Regions from separate parts of the Pseudoalteromonas sp. HL-AS1 genome, predicted to be linked through region 2. Evidence: predicted binding sites of a transcription regulator. Region 2 holds the regulator's gene; each other region holds the start of a gene.
What was found. Region 2 encodes sigma-54, which starts transcription at its own class of promoters, with help from an activator protein. Its sites were predicted from a motif close to GTTGGCACGNNNNTNGNNT; they were not measured.
Positions count from the first base shown of each region.

Region 1: RB214_RS15870 (TorF family putative porin) is a predicted target of sigma-54. The motif match lies at 1,592-1,610, and genes of this name have one in related genera.
Region 3: RB214_RS14215 (BON domain-containing protein) is a predicted target of sigma-54. The motif match lies at 2,601-2,619, and genes of this name have one in related genera.
Region 4: RB214_RS00355 (YggN family protein) is a predicted target of sigma-54. The motif match lies at 1,590-1,608, and genes of this name have one in related genera.

Region 1 is NZ_CP133569.1:3,410,516-3,414,733, forward strand. It holds gene RB214_RS15860 (helix-turn-helix transcriptional regulator) at 1-112, shown strand, start outside; gene RB214_RS15865 (hypothetical protein) at 268-1,431, shown strand; gene RB214_RS15870 (TorF family putative porin) at 1,710-2,396, shown strand; gene RB214_RS15875 (IS30 family transposase) at 2,576-3,544, shown strand; gene RB214_RS15880 (Bor/Iss family lipoprotein) at 3,531-3,884, opposite strand; gene RB214_RS15885 (Bor family protein) at 3,881-4,192, opposite strand.
Region 2 is NZ_CP133569.1:655,809-660,026, forward strand. It holds gene rapZ (RNase adapter RapZ) at 1-304, opposite strand, end outside; gene ptsN (PTS IIA-like nitrogen regulatory protein PtsN) at 323-775, opposite strand; gene hpf (ribosome hibernation promoting factor) at 780-1,067, opposite strand; gene RB214_RS03080 (RNA polymerase factor sigma-54) at 1,094-2,593, opposite strand; gene lptB (LPS export ABC transporter ATP-binding protein) at 2,663-3,388, opposite strand; gene lptA (lipopolysaccharide transport periplasmic protein LptA) at 3,385-3,930, opposite strand; gene lptC (LPS export ABC transporter periplasmic protein LptC) at 3,920-4,218, opposite strand, start outside.
Region 3 is NZ_CP133569.1:3,062,954-3,067,171, forward strand. It holds gene RB214_RS14200 (DUF4153 domain-containing protein) at 1-357, opposite strand, end outside; gene RB214_RS14205 (tRNA1(Val) (adenine(37)-N6)-methyltransferase) at 419-1,117, opposite strand; gene srmB (ATP-dependent RNA helicase SrmB) at 1,193-2,419, shown strand; gene RB214_RS14215 (BON domain-containing protein) at 2,693-3,013, shown strand; gene RB214_RS14220 (mechanosensitive ion channel family protein) at 3,593-4,218, opposite strand, start outside.
Region 4 is NZ_CP133569.1:67,138-71,355, reverse strand. It holds gene RB214_RS00375 (AzlC family ABC transporter permease) at 1-87, shown strand, start outside; gene RB214_RS00370 (AzlD domain-containing protein) at 84-383, shown strand; gene RB214_RS00365 (glutathione peroxidase) at 457-954, shown strand; gene RB214_RS00360 (PA3496 family putative envelope integrity protein) at 1,073-1,258, opposite strand; gene RB214_RS00355 (YggN family protein) at 1,646-2,440, shown strand; gene RB214_RS00350 (PLP-dependent aminotransferase family protein) at 2,677-4,119, opposite strand.

The DNA of each region.
Region 1 (4,218 bases), 920 kb from region 2:
TAGTACAGTAGAAACGGCACGATTTACCCCTTCGGTAATAATTGCTCTAAAAATAGCAAAGCATTTTAATACCTCAGTTGAAAGTCTCTTTGTACTAGATAAAAATGATTGATACATGTTAAAACGTTGGCCTCATTCTATTAGCAAAAACGCCGATTTAGCTACTTCAATTACAACGTATGGAGGACAGCGCTGTTGTTATTAGCGTAATTGCGCTAAAATAGACCAGCAAAAAAATATATATCTAAACCGGAGATTCTACAAGGCATGAAAAAACTGCTAATTTCACCGTCAAAAATGACGCTAGGCGAACAAGAAAATCAAATCTATCAGAACATTCTGAAGCAATCTTCAGAATTAAGCCTTAACCTTATGGCCGTGAAAGTAGAAAACCACCCTGATGATTTTTTACCTTGGTGTTACGAATTGCTAAGTGCAAGTAGAGATCGTATGAACTACGATTTACTAGAGCCGCAGCAATTACCAGTACTTAAGAAGCTACACGATCAGCTTATTTCAGCTATCAGCTTTTTACAGGTTAAAACTTTACGTATTGCTCCGTGGCCTGTAGTAAGTGTATTTGTAGAACAACACAAAGACGTTATTGCTCTTGATGAACAGCTTCGCTTAGTAGACTACATTAAGAGCATTCGTGAACAATCTCTTAAAGATATGATTCCTGAAGATTTACTTGCGTTTAGCGGTAAGCACATGGCATCACTTGATCCAAGCACATATAACTTTGACGTTGAATGGTTTGCATCAACAAAAAGTGCGAAGAGCTTTCATCAAATGCTTGGCGATTTACCAGGTGCCTTTGACGATGCACTAGTAAATATTCCACTTGAAGGTGACATTACTCAATACGAATATCAACAATTTGTTGCTGCTTATTCAAAAATATTCACCGACAATAATGAAAAACCAACACTTGCGCCTGCAACACGACTGCTTGCAATGCGTCGCCCTGATATATTTACTCCGATCACAAACAATCGGTTAGATGCATTATGCGGTGCCCTTGGTGTTTCTAAACTTAAAAATAGTGATTTTGAGCGTTACTGGCAAGATATTGTAAAAGGTATTCAAGCTATGTCATGGTACAAAATGGCTAAACCTAGTAATGAGTTAGAAGAACAATTAGTTGCTATTAAAGCGCTAATCCCATGTTTCTTTCACTATGCTGATGCTAAAACACCAGATAACTCTAACTACATCAAACTGTTAAGTAAGCCTAAACGAACTACAACTACGACAGGTAAAACTCAGCGTAGAGGTAAAGAGTCTGCAGAAATTTTAGTAGACCGCGCACTTGCTGCTGACGATATTCCTGAGCACATTCGCAGTAAGCGCGATTCAATTGTGAGTGAAGTTCAAAAAGGTCGTAGTGTAAACGAAACAATTAGCCTTATGCGCACTATATTTGGCTAAAAACTTCTAATTTAGCCGTACTTATATGGTGCGGCTAGGTTAATTTATGCACCAGCGGTGTGCGCAACGTCTTCCTACATGCCATATCTCTTCTCAATCTATAAAATGCAAGCTCATGTTTTTAATATATAAAAAATAATTTTTAATAAAAAATAATGAAGCTGGCACATACAGTGCAATTATCCCGTTAGTTAAACAATAAAAAGCCGTCAGCCTAAAGGTTCCGAATACATAATAAAAACCTTGGCGAGCAAAAAATCATATAACGGGAAATGGACATGCTAAAACTAAAAAAAACCATCGCTATAAGTGCTATAGCATTAATGGGCGCAACATCTTTAACGTCAACAGCCGTACATGCTGAAGTAACAGCAAACGCAGCGGCAACATCAAACTACTTATGGCGTGGTCAAGAGCAAACTGGGGGCGATGCAGCTATTTCAGGCGGTATTGATTACGCCAATGAATCGGGCTTTTATGCAGGTACTTGGGCTTCAAATGCATCGTGGGCAGATGAAATGACCTATGAGCTTGACCTATATGCAGGTTTTGGTGGCGACATTAACGAAAGCGTTAGCTACGATGTTGGCTATATTTATTACGCCTACCCAGATGCCGCTTCTGAAGCTGACGCCGATTTCTCTGAAATTTACGGTAGCATCAGTGTTGAAGGCTTTACATTTGGTGCTTCAGTACTTGCAACATCAGCTGCAAGTGGTGATGGTACAGACTTTGGTGATTCACTTTACCTGACAGCTGACTACGGTTTTGCTGTTGGCAGTAACGGCACTGAAATGGCACTTCACTTAGGCCACTACTCAGGTGACTTTATTGGCGATGATAATATCTTAGATTACGGTGTATCAATTTCGAAAGATGGGTTCACTTTTGGTTTATCTGATACAGATATGGATGACTCAGATATTAAAGCTTACGTTGCTTATTCTGTAGACTTTAATTTATAAGAAAGAATGTGTTACTTGCTGCGACACGAAGGGCCTTTTGGCCCTTTTCTTCTTTTATAGCTGTTTTGCTTTAAATGGTACCCCTAGATTCAAATTGTAAGTGCATAACTTGTTTTGGCTAGATTAAGTGGTCAGTTGCTCATAAACTAACTGCTTTTTCTCCGGCAAGAGATTTTACAATGAGACATTACAAACAACTGACCTATGCGCAAAGATGCCAGATCGCCGTTCTAAAGAAAAGCGGTTTTACGCAACAAAGTATTGCTGAGCTAACTAATTTATCGCAATCTACGATTTCAAGAGAGCTTTCTAGAAATACAGGTAAGCGAGGTTACAGACACAAACAAGCTCATGAGCGGGCTTTGTTTCGCCGAAGAAGTGTAAGAAAACCGCTTAAGATGACACCTGAAATGATAGCTTTAATTACACAGAAGCTTAATGAGAAGTGGAGTCCTGAACAAATAACGGGATGGTTACGCAAAGAAAGTGAACGGTCTGTCAGCCATGAATGCATTTATCTGTATATCTGGGAAGATAAAAAAGCAGGTGGTGAGTTATACCTACATCTGCGCCGACACGGTAAGAAATATCACAAGCGCAGTCATGGTAAAACAAACCGAGGGCAAATAAAAAATCGCGTTAGCATTGAAGAGCGCCCACAAATAGTTGATGAGAAAGGTCGTATCGGAGATTGGGAAATAGATACCGTCATAGGCAAAGGTCATCGAGGCGCCCTTGTTACCATTGTAGAGCGGGTCACCCAATTCACTGTATCAACTCAGGTGGCAGGCAAAACAGCACAAGCCGTCACTACGGCGACGATAGAACTATTAAGGCCATATAGGTCAGCGCTTCATAGCATCACGGCTGACAATGGAAAAGAGTTCGCTTATCACGAGCAAATCACAGAGGCTTTAAGTGTTCCTGTTTATTTTGCTCACCCTTATCACTCATGGGAGCGCGGATTGAATGAAAACACGAATGGATTACTACGCCAGTATTGGCCGAAGAGCACAGATTTTAAGGCGGTAACACCAGCGCAGGTTATACCAGTACTTGAGCAACTTAATAATCGTCCGAGGAAGACACTTGGATTTGAAACGCCTGCAAAATTGATGCAGGATCACTTGGCGGCTAAAGCCGCCTAAACGTTATGCACTTCAGATTTGAATCCGCGACCTTATTACATTGTACTTCTACTGTTTTAGGGTACCAAGCTGGGCCAATTTGATTCACAACCACCTCAGCTAAACCATTAGTAAACGATTTATACGTATGAACGCTTTGCCACTCCCCTTGTGGGCAATGTTTTGTTAAATCTAACGGCTCTGATCCCTCGTACAACGCAAGTGCAAAATTATGATGCCACTGTGAACTTTTTAGCGTCTTATTGCTTACTTTGCTCTGCATACCGTTATCAAAGTAAATATTTGTACACCCCGTTAAAATAATCAGTGTGCAACCGGCTGCAAATAGCTTGATGCTCATAATGTCTCCCCTAGTACTTGCTCTTGGCACCACACTTTAATGGTATGAGGCGAGTATATTCCAAGCGTAATTAAACTCAGCGCTCCATCACTAAACGTTTGCTGTGACTGCATTTGAATAACCGGTGTATTTGAACATATTTGTTTTACGTCTACCCGCTGCTCACCCACTAATCCCCATAAATAAAATGGGCGGCTATCTTCGTAATTAGCTTGGCTCGTTATTTTTGCTGTTGCCCGTGGCTGAATGGTTACCGCAGAACAAGCACTGAGGCTTAATGCTATCGCCCCTATGATTAATGGTTTCATACTCTTCCTTATAAACTAAATACCAG
Region 2 (4,218 bases):
ATCTGCGTGTTTCAGAAAAGCGTTTGATCAATGTCTGATCGTCGCTATCTAAATAAAACAACGTAGGGTTTGCAAAGCCAGGCAAGTATTCAAGAATATCGTTAAATTCATCTTGTTCTTTAGGGATGTTGCGCACATCTATGCTAACAGCAATTTTATCGTAGCTATCAGACACACTGCGAACTAATGAAGGTAGTAGGTTTACTGGAATATTATCTACGCAATAATAACCTAAATCTTCTACAACGCGCAAAGCAACCGACTTTCCAGAACCAGAACGGCCACTTATGATAATTAACTCCATTTAACACCCTTTATAAAACTATGATTGATCGACAATAACTTGGTAAAGCTCAGTATCAGATTTTGCACTGCGTAACTGTTTACAAAAATCTTTGTTGTTTAGTTTATCAGCAATGGTTGCTAGAGTCTTTAAGTGCTGCTGGTTATCGCCATCTGGTACGATGAGTGCGACAAAAATATCAACAGGGCGATTATCGATTGCATCAAAGTTTATTGGAGTTTCGCTAACGAGCACTAAAGCCAAAGGCTCTTCTGCACCGCTCATTCTTCCATGAGGAATAGCAATGCCACGCCCTATACCTGTACTACCTAATTTCTCTCTGCTCATTAAAGCATTAAGAATATCTTGTTGCGGTAAATACGGAAGTTTGTCGTGAGCAAGTTCGCTAATGAACTCTAAAATTCTTTTTTTGCTATTAAAAAGGACCGCAGCTTTGCTGCAGTCCTGGCATATAAGTGAACTTAATTTCATCATATTAGTGTCGAGCAAGCTTCTCTTTGTGTTTGATTACTTGGCGATCGAGCTTGTCGATCAACGAGTCAATAGCGGCATACATATCTTGATGTTCTGTAGAGGCAAATAGCTCAGCACCGCTTACGTGTATTGTGGCTTCTGCTTTTTGATTTAATTTTTCTACATCGAGAATGACATGAACATTATTAATATGATCAGAGTGTCTTTCAAGCTTCGCAAATTTAGTATTAATATAGTCTCTTAGTGAATCGGTTAATTCTACGTGACGACCAGTTAAGTTTAGTTGCATAAGCATTACCCTCTTAGTTTAGCGTCTTAAATCAGACTTTTACGCTGATTTGACGGTGGAATAGCAAGAGATTCACGGTATTTTGCGATTGTACGTCTTGCTACTTTAATTCCTTGCTCAGCCAATATATCCGCTATTTTGCTATCACTCAATGGTTTTGCTGAGTTTTCTGCTGCGATTAATTTTCGGATAAGCGCACGTATTGCTGTAGATGAACATTCACCACCGTTTTCAGTACTTACATGGCTTGAGAAAAAATATTTAAGCTCAAATATACCACGGGGTGTATGCATGTACTTTTGAGTAGTCACACGCGAAATTGTCGATTCGTGCATTTCTACCATTTCAGCGACATCATTTAAAACCATTGGTTTCATGGCTTCAGGGCCATGTTCAAAAAATCCTTGTTGTTGCTTAACAATACAATTAGTAACTTTTAATAGCGTGTCGTTTCTACTTTCTAAGCTTTTAATAAACCATTTAGCTTCTTGTAAATGTGAGCGAATAAACTGGCTGTCGCCACTTGATTTTACAGTGCGAGACATTGCCGCGTATTGGCTATTAACACGAATTTTAGGCATGCTATCTGGGTTTAATTCGACAACCCAGCGACCTTTAATTTTTTTAACTGACACATCAGGAATAACATACTCAGATTCTTCCCTTACAATAGTATCTGCAGGTTTTGGGTTGAGAGTATGTATTAGTGTCATCACTTCTTTAAGCTCTTCTTCTTTAAGCTTAGTTTTTTTCATTAATGTACGATAGTCGCGAGCTGCTAATAGATCAATATGCTCGGTTAAAATCATTTTCGTTTCATTAATGTAAGGTGTTTCTTTATCAAATTGATTAAGCTGAATACACAAACACTCTTGTAAACTACGTGCAGCAATACCAACAGGATCAAACAGTTGAATGCGTTTTAATACCGCTTCAATTTCATCAAGTTCGACTTCGTTATCATCTTCGTTTTCTTGATTAAAGCTTTCTAAAATTTCTTCGCAACTGAGAGTTAAAATACCTGAATCATCGACGGCCTCTACAATCGCAATAGCGATGGCTTCATCGGTAGGGCTAAATGGCGTTAGTTGTAATTGCCACATTAAATACTCATGGAGCGTTTCAGTAGAGGCGCCTTGGTATATAGATTCGTCTTCAGGCATTGGACCTGATGAGGCTGCTGGGGCGGCACTCATGTACTCATCCCAACTAACATCCATAGCCATGTCGTCACTTAGCGTGTCTTTTGCAAGTGCTTCACCAGTATCTTGTTCATATTCGCTCGGAGCATCATCAGCAGATGCGCTAACAGTTATGTCATCGGTATCAGCTTTTTGCTCGTTTTTACCAGCAGCGTCTTCAGAATAGTCTGCCTCTTCAACCTCTAAAAGTGGATTACTGTCGAGAGCTTCTTGTATTTCTTGCTGGAGATCCAATGTACTGAGTTGCAACAAACGAATAGCTTGTTGCAACTGTGGAGTCATTGTAAGTTGCTGGCCCATGCGCAGCTGTAGTGATTGCCTCATGTATCTCTAACAATCCTTTTATGTTGTTATAATTAATACTAGCAGATGCTTAAAGACATGGCGTAAATGTTACAGCCTAAATTGCTCGCCTAAGTAAACATCGCGTACTGTTTTATCATTTAATACGTGTTCTGGAGTACCTGATGCAATCAGTTCCCCATGAGAAACAATGTAGGCTTTTTCACAAACATCAAGGGTCTCTCTTACGTTATGGTCGGTAATTAATACTCCAATCCCACGATTTTTAAGATGTTCTATTATTTTCTTTATATCTAATACCGAAATAGGGTCAACACCAGCAAACGGTTCATCCAGTAATATAAATTTAGGATCTGCTGCCAGCGCTCGTGCTATTTCTACACGACGACGTTCTCCACCCGATAATGCCATACCTTGGCTATCACGAATGTGTTGTATGCTAAATTCATCTAATAAGTTATTGAGCGTGTCTTCTCTGGCTTGTTTATTTAGTTCTTTGCGCGTTTCTAAAATGGCCATTAAGTTTTGATAAACAGTCAGCTTTCTAAAAATCGATGACTCTTGTGGTAAGTAGCCTATGCCTAATCTAGCACGACTATGCATAGGTAAAAGAGTAATATCGTTATCATCAATAGATATTTTACCTTTGTCGCTAGGAACAAGCCCTACAATCATATAAAAAGTCGTTGTTTTACCAGCACCGTTAGGGCCAAGTAAGCCAACTATACTGCCAGCTTGTACTTCAAGGCCGACGTTTTTTACAACTTCACGACCTTTATAGCTTTTTGCTAATAGTTCTGCTTTTAATGTGCTCATGGTTGACCTTTATCGCCTTTTTTACTTTTTTTAGTTTCGATCGGTACTAAAATTGTGTGAACGCGGTCAGTTGAGTTTTCATCTTTTTCGGCACTGATGAGCTGCTGCTCTATGTCGTAGGTAATGCTTTTAGCATTTATTTTTTGTCCGGCTTGCGATACTTGTGCATTACCAACAAGCGTTAAAAAACGCTTAGATACATCATAACGTACTTCGTCAGCACTGGCGCTCATAGTTGTGCCGTCTGATTGCTTTTCTTCAAAGTGCGCAGGGCTACCTGTGGCAATTAATAATTGTTTATTATCACCAAGTTCATCACGTTTGTGTACTTCGAGGCGATCGGCTGTAATGCGGCGATTACCGTGAATAATCTCAACGTTTTTCTCAAAAATACCCACATTAGCTTTCAATTGACCTTCTTGCTTGTCGGCACTTATTGAAATTTGATTGGCAGCAGGTTGCGTGTTTTGCTCTGCAGCACTACTATTAAACGCTAGTATAAGTGTAGGAATTATAAGTGATTTTAATATTTTATTGGTCATAGTATATGGTTCGCGTATGGTTAATTAGTTTTATCACTTCGGTTTTTAAGTCGGCTTCTAGGCCTTTACCGGTGATTTTTAAATTGGGTCCAGTGATGATGACGGGTTGCTCCGAACGCATTGTTAATAGCTTTATATCAACCTGAATATTATCAGCATTGATTTTGTCTATCATGGCGTTATCGGTTAAATTTTTGGCAACCACATTACCTTCTAAAATTAATTGTTTATCTTCGTATAATGTTGCTTCGTCTGCATTTATTTGCCACGTTTGTTGTTCGTTATATA
Region 3 (4,218 bases), 1.3 Mb from region 2:
TATGTACATAAGGCCTTTAAAGCCAGCTATTAAACTAGTAAAAATAAAAACTGACATTAAAGTGTTATTACTTACGTACTCTTGAGGCTCTTGCTGAAAGCCAACATACGCCCCCAATAAAGATAACAACAAGGAAAAAGGAAGGATTAAAAGCAACGACGTTTTTATATTATTTTTATTAACGGTCATTAGCATTAATAAAGGAAAGCTCATAGAAAATGTAATAAGTGAGACTAACCATGTAGGGCTTGTTGCTGGCCACACATTATTTTCTATACTGCTATACAAAAGGGTAAGAGCAATAGCCTGTAATACGGCAAGTATAATTATAAAAGATTTTGGTAACTGACTATCCATATCTGTTCTCAACAATAGGTTTTAGTCAGTTTGCGTTATTCGTTCCTATTTTACAATTGCTTTACATTTTCAAATAAAATGCTTTGCACAGAGCTATATAATCAGCGGTGTAGGTATTATCTAAGTTTCTAATACACAGAATTGATGTTTCTATATCGCTTTTTACGTAGCTAAATGCCATTAAACTGCGGCTAATATCTTTATTAGGCGTGGCTTTTACTTGGCAATGAGCATTTAAATAAAGCCCATTTTGAGTAGCAAGCTCAATAAATAATGCGCCTTCAACGCTTGGGAGTATTAAGCTAAAGCGAGAACCACTATGGCTTAAGCGTTTAAAGGCATTTATTAACTCTTCAAAACTTAAGCCGTCGGTATGGCGTGCGGTATTACGCGCAGCATTATCGCCTTTTAAACTGTGATTAAAATACGGTGGATTAGAGATAACAACATCAAATTTAACTTCACTACTAAAGCTTTGAATAGTTTGGTGCTTAATACTTATTGTTGGCCACGGACTATTAGCTACATTTTGTAATGCTTGGGTATAGGCGCTTTCGTCAATTTCTACCGCAGTTATATCAAGCTCATTACTGCGCTGCTTACACATTAATGCTAGTAAGCCGGTCCCTGTGCCTATATCAAGTAATGACTTTGCACCGCTTAAATTAGCCCATGCGCCAAGCAAAATGCCATCGGTAGAAACTTTCATTGCACAGTCGTCGTGTTCAACTTTAAATTGTTTAAATACAAAACCAGACATTTTTTCACCTTTTCATTCACCAAGCGCAGCATAGCGCGTATAATCAGGGTAATTGTCCCTTATTTTAGACACTCTATGCAATTTTCTGAATTTGATCTTGATAACAAGCTACTCGATGCCATTAATAAAATGGGCTACGAGACGCCAACCAGCATTCAACAACAAGCTATTCCTGAAGCACTACAGGGGCGCGATATTTTAGCATCTGCGCCTACTGGTACAGGTAAAACAGCGGCATTTTTAATTCCGGCTATTCAGTACTTACTGGATTTCCCACGTCGTGATCCTGGTTTTGCGCGCGTCCTCGTTATGACCCCGACTCGTGAGTTGGCTTATCAAATTCATGAACAATGTGAACTGCTAGCTAAACGCACACACCTAAAAATTGGTGTAGTAACAGGCGGTATTAACTACGGCACGCATAAAGAAATTTTTGAAAAAAATAACGATATTTTAATCGCCACACCAGGTCGATTAATGGAATACCTAGAAACCGAAAACTTTCATGCTGAACACGTAGAAATGCTTATTATCGATGAAGCAGATCGCATGTTAGATATGGGTTTCAAAAAAGAAATGAGCCGTATTTGTGACGAAGCTAAAAATCGTCGCCAATGTTTTTTATTCTCAGCAACACTCGAAGGTGACAGCGTAGAAAGGTTTGCTGAAAAAACATTAAACGACCCAGCTCTATTAGAAGCTGAATCGTCACGTAAAGAAAAAGCTAAAATTCACCAGTGGGTACATTTAGCCGATGACTATCATCATAAACTAGAGCTTTTAGTAAATACCTTAAATGGTCCAGACGTGACTAAAGCAATTGTGTTTGTTAAAACCCGTGAGCGTTTAGAAACACTGATTGGCGAGCTAACCAATAACGGCGTTAAAGCAGCTTGGTTACGCGGCGAAATGCCACAAGACAAACGTATGAAAGCCATGGAAAACTTCCACAGTGGCAAAACACGTATCTTAATTGCTACCGACGTAGCTGCACGTGGTATTGACGTATCTGACATCAGCCACGTTATTAACTTTGATATGCCGCGCACTGCCGACGTATACGTACACCGTATTGGTCGTACTGGCCGTGCTGGTAAAAAAGGGATTGCAATATCATTAGTTGAAGCACACGACATTGGTATTTTGTATAAAGTAGAGCGCTACGTTGAACAAAAACTAAAACGCCGTGTAATTAAAGGTGTTGAGCCACAGCATAAAGAAGCTAAGCCGCCGGCTAAAAAGCGTAAAGATCCAGTAAAAATGAAAGCCAAGAAAAAGGCCAAGGTTAAAAAGAAAAAGTAACCTAACATACTTTTATTCTAAGCCGACTTTTGTCGGCTTTTTTAATGCAAGCCTTACAGGCTCTGGTGTTTGTACCTGTTAAATATGTAACCCAAGCATGTAACTCATACTCATTTAAATGTAATTTTTGCCCACCTTAATTCCCACTTAATAAAATCACTTTATATTTCATAGCGTTAAAATTGGCACCGAAATTGTAACTACAAAGATAACCTAGCCGATGGAATTTCCATTTTGTGGCTGCACTATTCACCGTAATGTAAGGATTAAGTTATGAACCGCTTCAAGTTAACTATCGCTTTAGTATCATTTTGTTGTTTATTTTTATTAGCTTGCGCTACAAAGGTAAGTGCAGCAACCAACATGGCCGTAGTAAGCAGTGTAGCCACTCAACCTAACCTACAACAAACTATCACCAACACCCTACGAACTAACCCTAACCTAGCGTTAAGTGATATTCGTGTGCAGGTAAAAAATGGTGAAGTAGATTTATACGGTGAAGCACAAACTGGTTTTCAGCGCGCACTGGCTCAAAAATTTCTAGAAAATATAGATGGGGTTAAAATCATTCGTAACAAAATTAGCGTTATTTAATACGCACCACAAAAACCTATTTGTATGACTAATTCATAAGCGCGGCTTGTTACTACAACACAAGCTGCGCTTTTTTATATTCAGTTTAAGGCAAGTTTTGCTGCTGTGAAAAAGATAAAATAAAGCCTAAGCAATACTATTATTCCTCCCCTTAAAACGATAGCTCACACTAATACTTATACTTATGAAGATAAATTTAGAATTGATGCTAGCGTGTTTGTCTTCGCTCTTTTAACCCTTAAGTTAACCCAATTGATACTGAAAAAGCTTACACAGATTCTTTAGCCGACCTAACGGGCTTAAAAAGGATGATTTAGTTATTAAAATAGATGAGGGCGTTATTTCAGAGTGTGCAGCAAAGGCAGTGAGAAAATCGTTGGGTAAACACTACTTTTACTTGTTAATACTCCCATGGCCAAACGCAACTAATTAGAATTGATATTCAATAAACACAAAACTAGGTATTTAAACTTCTAGCTAATAATCCGTTTATAAAAAAAGCGCATTTTTACTCTGTAAAAATGCGCTGTTGGTAAGTAACTATTTCCCAATGCTTTTGCCTAATGAGCTTTAACTAAATTACTCACTTTGGCTAGAGTCAGCACCGTCGCTACTGTCTTTATTTGATGATTGCTGGCTTATTTTATCGCTTATCATGGCATCGAGTTTTTCACCCCCTTTAATGCCAAAATCGAGCGTACGCATTGGGAAAGGAATACTAATATCAGCTTCGTCTAATGCTTGCTTAACGGCAACAACACCTTTGTGGCGTACCGTCATAAAGTCAGGCTCGCCTGGGTATTTAATCCAAAACCACACCAGTAAGTTAATGCTGCTGTCACCAAAGCCTTCAGCGTATACGGCGGTTTCGTCTTTGCGTATTACAAAGTCAAATTCGTTAATTTTTTCGACTATGACGTCTTTTGCTTTTTCTATGTCGTCACCGTACGAAATACCTACGGGTACTTCTATACGTCTTATACCTAGCGTGGTGTAATTTTTTAGTACATTTCTAAATAAGACTTTGTTTGGTACAAGTATTAGTTGCCCGTAAAAGCTCTCTATTAGCGTGTTACGTAGGTTTATAGAATGCACCGAACCAAACACATCATCGGTTTCTATGACATCACCTGTTTTAAATGGCTTACGTACACCCATTGCTATACCTGCAATTAGGTTTTCGGTCATGTCTTGAAACGCAAAAC
Region 4 (4,218 bases), 590 kb from region 2:
TTATGGCTTGTTTGCTCAGCGCTGCTGGCAATGGCCGCAGGTTATAGCACAGCAAGGCTAACCGCTAAAAAGGAAGCAACGCTATGATGACAACTATTTTACTCATGGCGTGCATTACATTTTTTACGCGTTATTTATTTTTACACCGCGCTTTACCGTTTAAAGTAGGTCCTAAAATGCAGCAATTTTTAAGCTTTAGCGCACCTGCGGTGCTTACAGCAATTTGGGTGCCTATCGTGTTTTTGAATGAAGATGGCATTAACTTAAACTGGCAAAACCCTTATTTAAGCGCAGCGATAGTCGCCATCATTGTTGCCTATAAAACACATAATATTTATTACACAACGCTTGCCGGTATGGGGCTATTTCTGATTTTAAATTAGAGCGCTCTTTATACTTTATGAAATACTGTACTCAGGTTAAAATACCAATAACAATAATAAAAAAGACGCCAATATGCACAAATTCCATCAATTAAGCGCAACAAGCTTGCAGGGTCAACCTATTAACTTTAGTGATTTTGAAGGTAAGGTTGTGCTTATTGTTAATACCGCAAGTAAATGTGGATTTACCTACCAATACGAGTCGCTTCAAGCTTTGCATAATAAATATGCCAGCCAAGGTTTAGTTATTTTAGGATTTCCGTGTAATCAATTTGGTCAGCAAGAACCCGGCGACGCTACACAAATAGAGCAAGGATGTTTAATTAATTTTGGTGTGAGTTTTTTAATGGCGGCCAAAGTAGATGTAAACGGTAAGCATGCTCACCCAGTCTTTCGTTATTTAAAATCGGCTTTACCTGGTTTTTTAACACGTAAAATAAAGTGGAATTTTACTAAATTTTTAATTGCCGCAGATGGCACGCCAATTAAACGTTATGCACCTTTTACTAAACCCGAAAAGCTAGAACTTACAATTCAAAAAGCTTTGGCACAGGCTAAAAGCACGCTTTAAAAAGTAATAAAGAGGCGCAGGGCCTCTTTATTGCCAATACTACTGAAACTTAAACATACGCATAACTGCACATTTAAACTCTCAATATTAATTGGTATTTTATTTATACTAGTGAAATTTAATCGGTGTAATCGCTTAAATCGTCTTCGCCTAGATTTTTACGCAAGCGTTTTTGCTCAAGGTAGTCTTCCAACTTCTTTTTAACCTTTTGCTTGTTCTTATCGTGTTGATTACGGCCGAGCATTTCGTACTCGTCTTCAACAAAATCGTCATCTAGCGCATCGTAACTAAATGTCTTACCCACAACCCACTCCATAAAGTGTTTGAGACCAACCAAGGATTTTATTATCGCAATAGTCGGTAAAATTAAAATGTTTAACGTCAAAATGCTGTGCAAATTAACATCAAAATAAAGCCACGTGACTACTGTAAATAGTCTTCATGTCAGTAATGTGAATAAATAGCGCTAAATTTGAATTGAGGAAAGTGAGAGTTTTTTATCGTATCGATAAATAAAATTTATTAATTTTTATTAGTTAGCCAATTTGACTAAAAAATAGTTATTTATTAATTAATTTCATTTACTAAAAAACAAACAAAAACAGTTAACCATATGTTTTATATTAAAAAATAAAACTGGCACCAAACTTGTTATTAGTTAATCGTCATCAACAGAAAGTAGAGAACAAACATGAAAAAATTACTATTAGTTAGCGCATTAATTTGTACGCCAGCCGCTATGGCTCATAACGATAACGATTCTGCAATTTCATTTAGTAATGATGAATGTAACGTCGAATTTAAAAATGATGTGCGCATTAAGCCAAACGAATTGGAAATTTTTACCGTCAACAATAAAACCATGCAGTTTAATACCCATGGTGACTTAACTGTAAATGGCGAATTTGTAGCACTTAATAACTCACAACGCGAAGCGCTAACCAAGTACTCTGATAGTTTACGCACACAATTACCTGAAGTAGCTAATATAGCGCTAGAAGGCGTTAAAATTGCCGGTGTGGCATTAGAAGAAGTAGGCAATGCATTTAATATTGACGGCCTTGATAATATGTCAGAGCTTATGGATGACATTAAAATCGAAGTAGAAAACACATTTTACCAACAAGGTACATTTGTAATGGGCCAACAAAGTTTTAATCAATTTGGCGAAAACTTTGAACAACAATTTGAGCAGCAGATAGAAACAGCGGTTGAATCAGCAGTGATGCAATCAATGGGCAGTATTTTAGTAGCTTTAGGTTCTGAGTTACTTGGTTCAGGCGGTGATATGGATGCCTTTGAACAACGTATGGAAAATATGGGTGCACAAATAGAAGAAAAAGTAGAGCTACATGCAAGCGCACTTGAAGAACGTGCTAACTCTTTATGTGGAAGCTTTGCTGATATAGCAAAACAAGAAGAGCAATTAATAATGCAAGTGCCTGAGCTTGAAGGTTACCAGTTATTTAGTTTTAAACAGAATTAGTACAGCAAACGTTATTTAACATCCCTTTGGCAGCATTTAAGTTTACTTAAATGCTGCTTTTTTATGTTTCGCAAACTTATACCAACCTGCATAAATCTTTGATCAGTTTAACGAATTAAATTGCACTATAACTTCGTTAAATTTTTTATTTAGAACAACTAGATACAAAAACTTTTGCCTAGCTCTAGCGTAATTTTCTTAACGTTAAATAGACCCCATATATAAGCAGATTGGTATTACTTTTTAGCTAATAAAGTAAGCTTACCCAATGTAACTATTGCTTGCTCAATTTGCGCGCTCCATTGCACACCATAACTTAACCTTACGCAGCTTTTATATTTATTAGAGGCCGAAAAAACAAGCCCAGGGGTAATACTAATACCAACCTCAAGCGCAAGTAAAAACAATGTTTGGCTATCGTATTCGCCTCCTAAATCTAGCCACATAACGCAGCCTCCTTTTGGATCGCTTATACGTGTGTTTTTTGGCATAGCTTGTTGTAAGCACCATCGCATACGCTCTTTGTTATCGCGCAGGCGTTGCCTAAGTACTTTTAAATTTCGGTCGTACTCGCCGCTGGCAATAAATTCAGATAACGTCCATTGGTTTATTAACGAAGCAGAGCAACTTAGTGCTCTTTTATATCGCCTTGCTTGCGTTGCAAATTTACCCGCAACTAACCAACCTACACGATAGCTCGGCGCTGCGGTTTTAGAAAAAGATGAGCAACTAATCACTAATCCTTTTTTAGAGTACGCTAAAGCTGGTGTGCCTCGTTTTGCCGTAAAATATAAATCGCCGTATACGTCATCTTCAATAAGCACTACGTCATGACTTTCAAGTAGCTCCACCAGCTGCTGTCTGTTTTTATCTGGCATAAAGCTGCCTACAGGGTTGCTAATTGCAGTCGAGAATAAACATGCTTTTATGTCATGCTCATTCAAAGCGCGTTCTAAATCGTTTAGCCAAATGCCGTTATCTGGACACAGTGGTATTTCGAGCGCTTTGAGGCCTAAGCTCTCTATTAGCTCTATAATCCCGTGATAACAAGGCGTCTCAATGGCAACTACATCGCCTGGCTTTGTCACACATTTAAGCGCAATAGCCATGGCTTCCTGTGCACCATTGGTGATCACAAGCTCGTCCATATTTATACCAATGCCAAAATCTAGATAGCGATGCACTAGTTGCTTTTTCAGCGGCACAAATCCATCTGTTGGCCCATAGTTAATGGCTTTACTGCCGGCAATTGTCATTACTCGGCGCATATTTCTGGCCAGTGCTTTATCGGTAGGTGCAGCGGCTATAGGATTAGCGATACCAAAAGGGACTACGTTAGCTTGATGAATGGCGCTGTATACCTGCTCTATTAAGGCTTGTTTATTTACCACAACAGGCTCGCGACTCAATTTAACTCGCTTAGGTAAGTTATGCGCCATGCTAACGACTTTTAAAAAATACCCTGATTTTTCACGTGCCTCTACTAACCCCTGATCTTCAAGTGTTTGATAAGCTTGCTTCACTGTCGGAATACTAATGTTTAAGTTATCTGCCATTTTACGCAGTGATGGAAGTTTTTCGCCAGGGAGTAAAACCTGCTGGGCGCTCATATCTCTGATCAACTGAATAACTTGCTGATATAGAAACTCATGCCCCTGGCTATTTTTTTGTCTTATCATCACACACCAAATCTGTATAGGTTACATTTTTACTTTTCTGTATATGGTAAGTATACAGATAGGTCTTAAAATAGCCATTCAATCGGGCTTTGGAGAGTA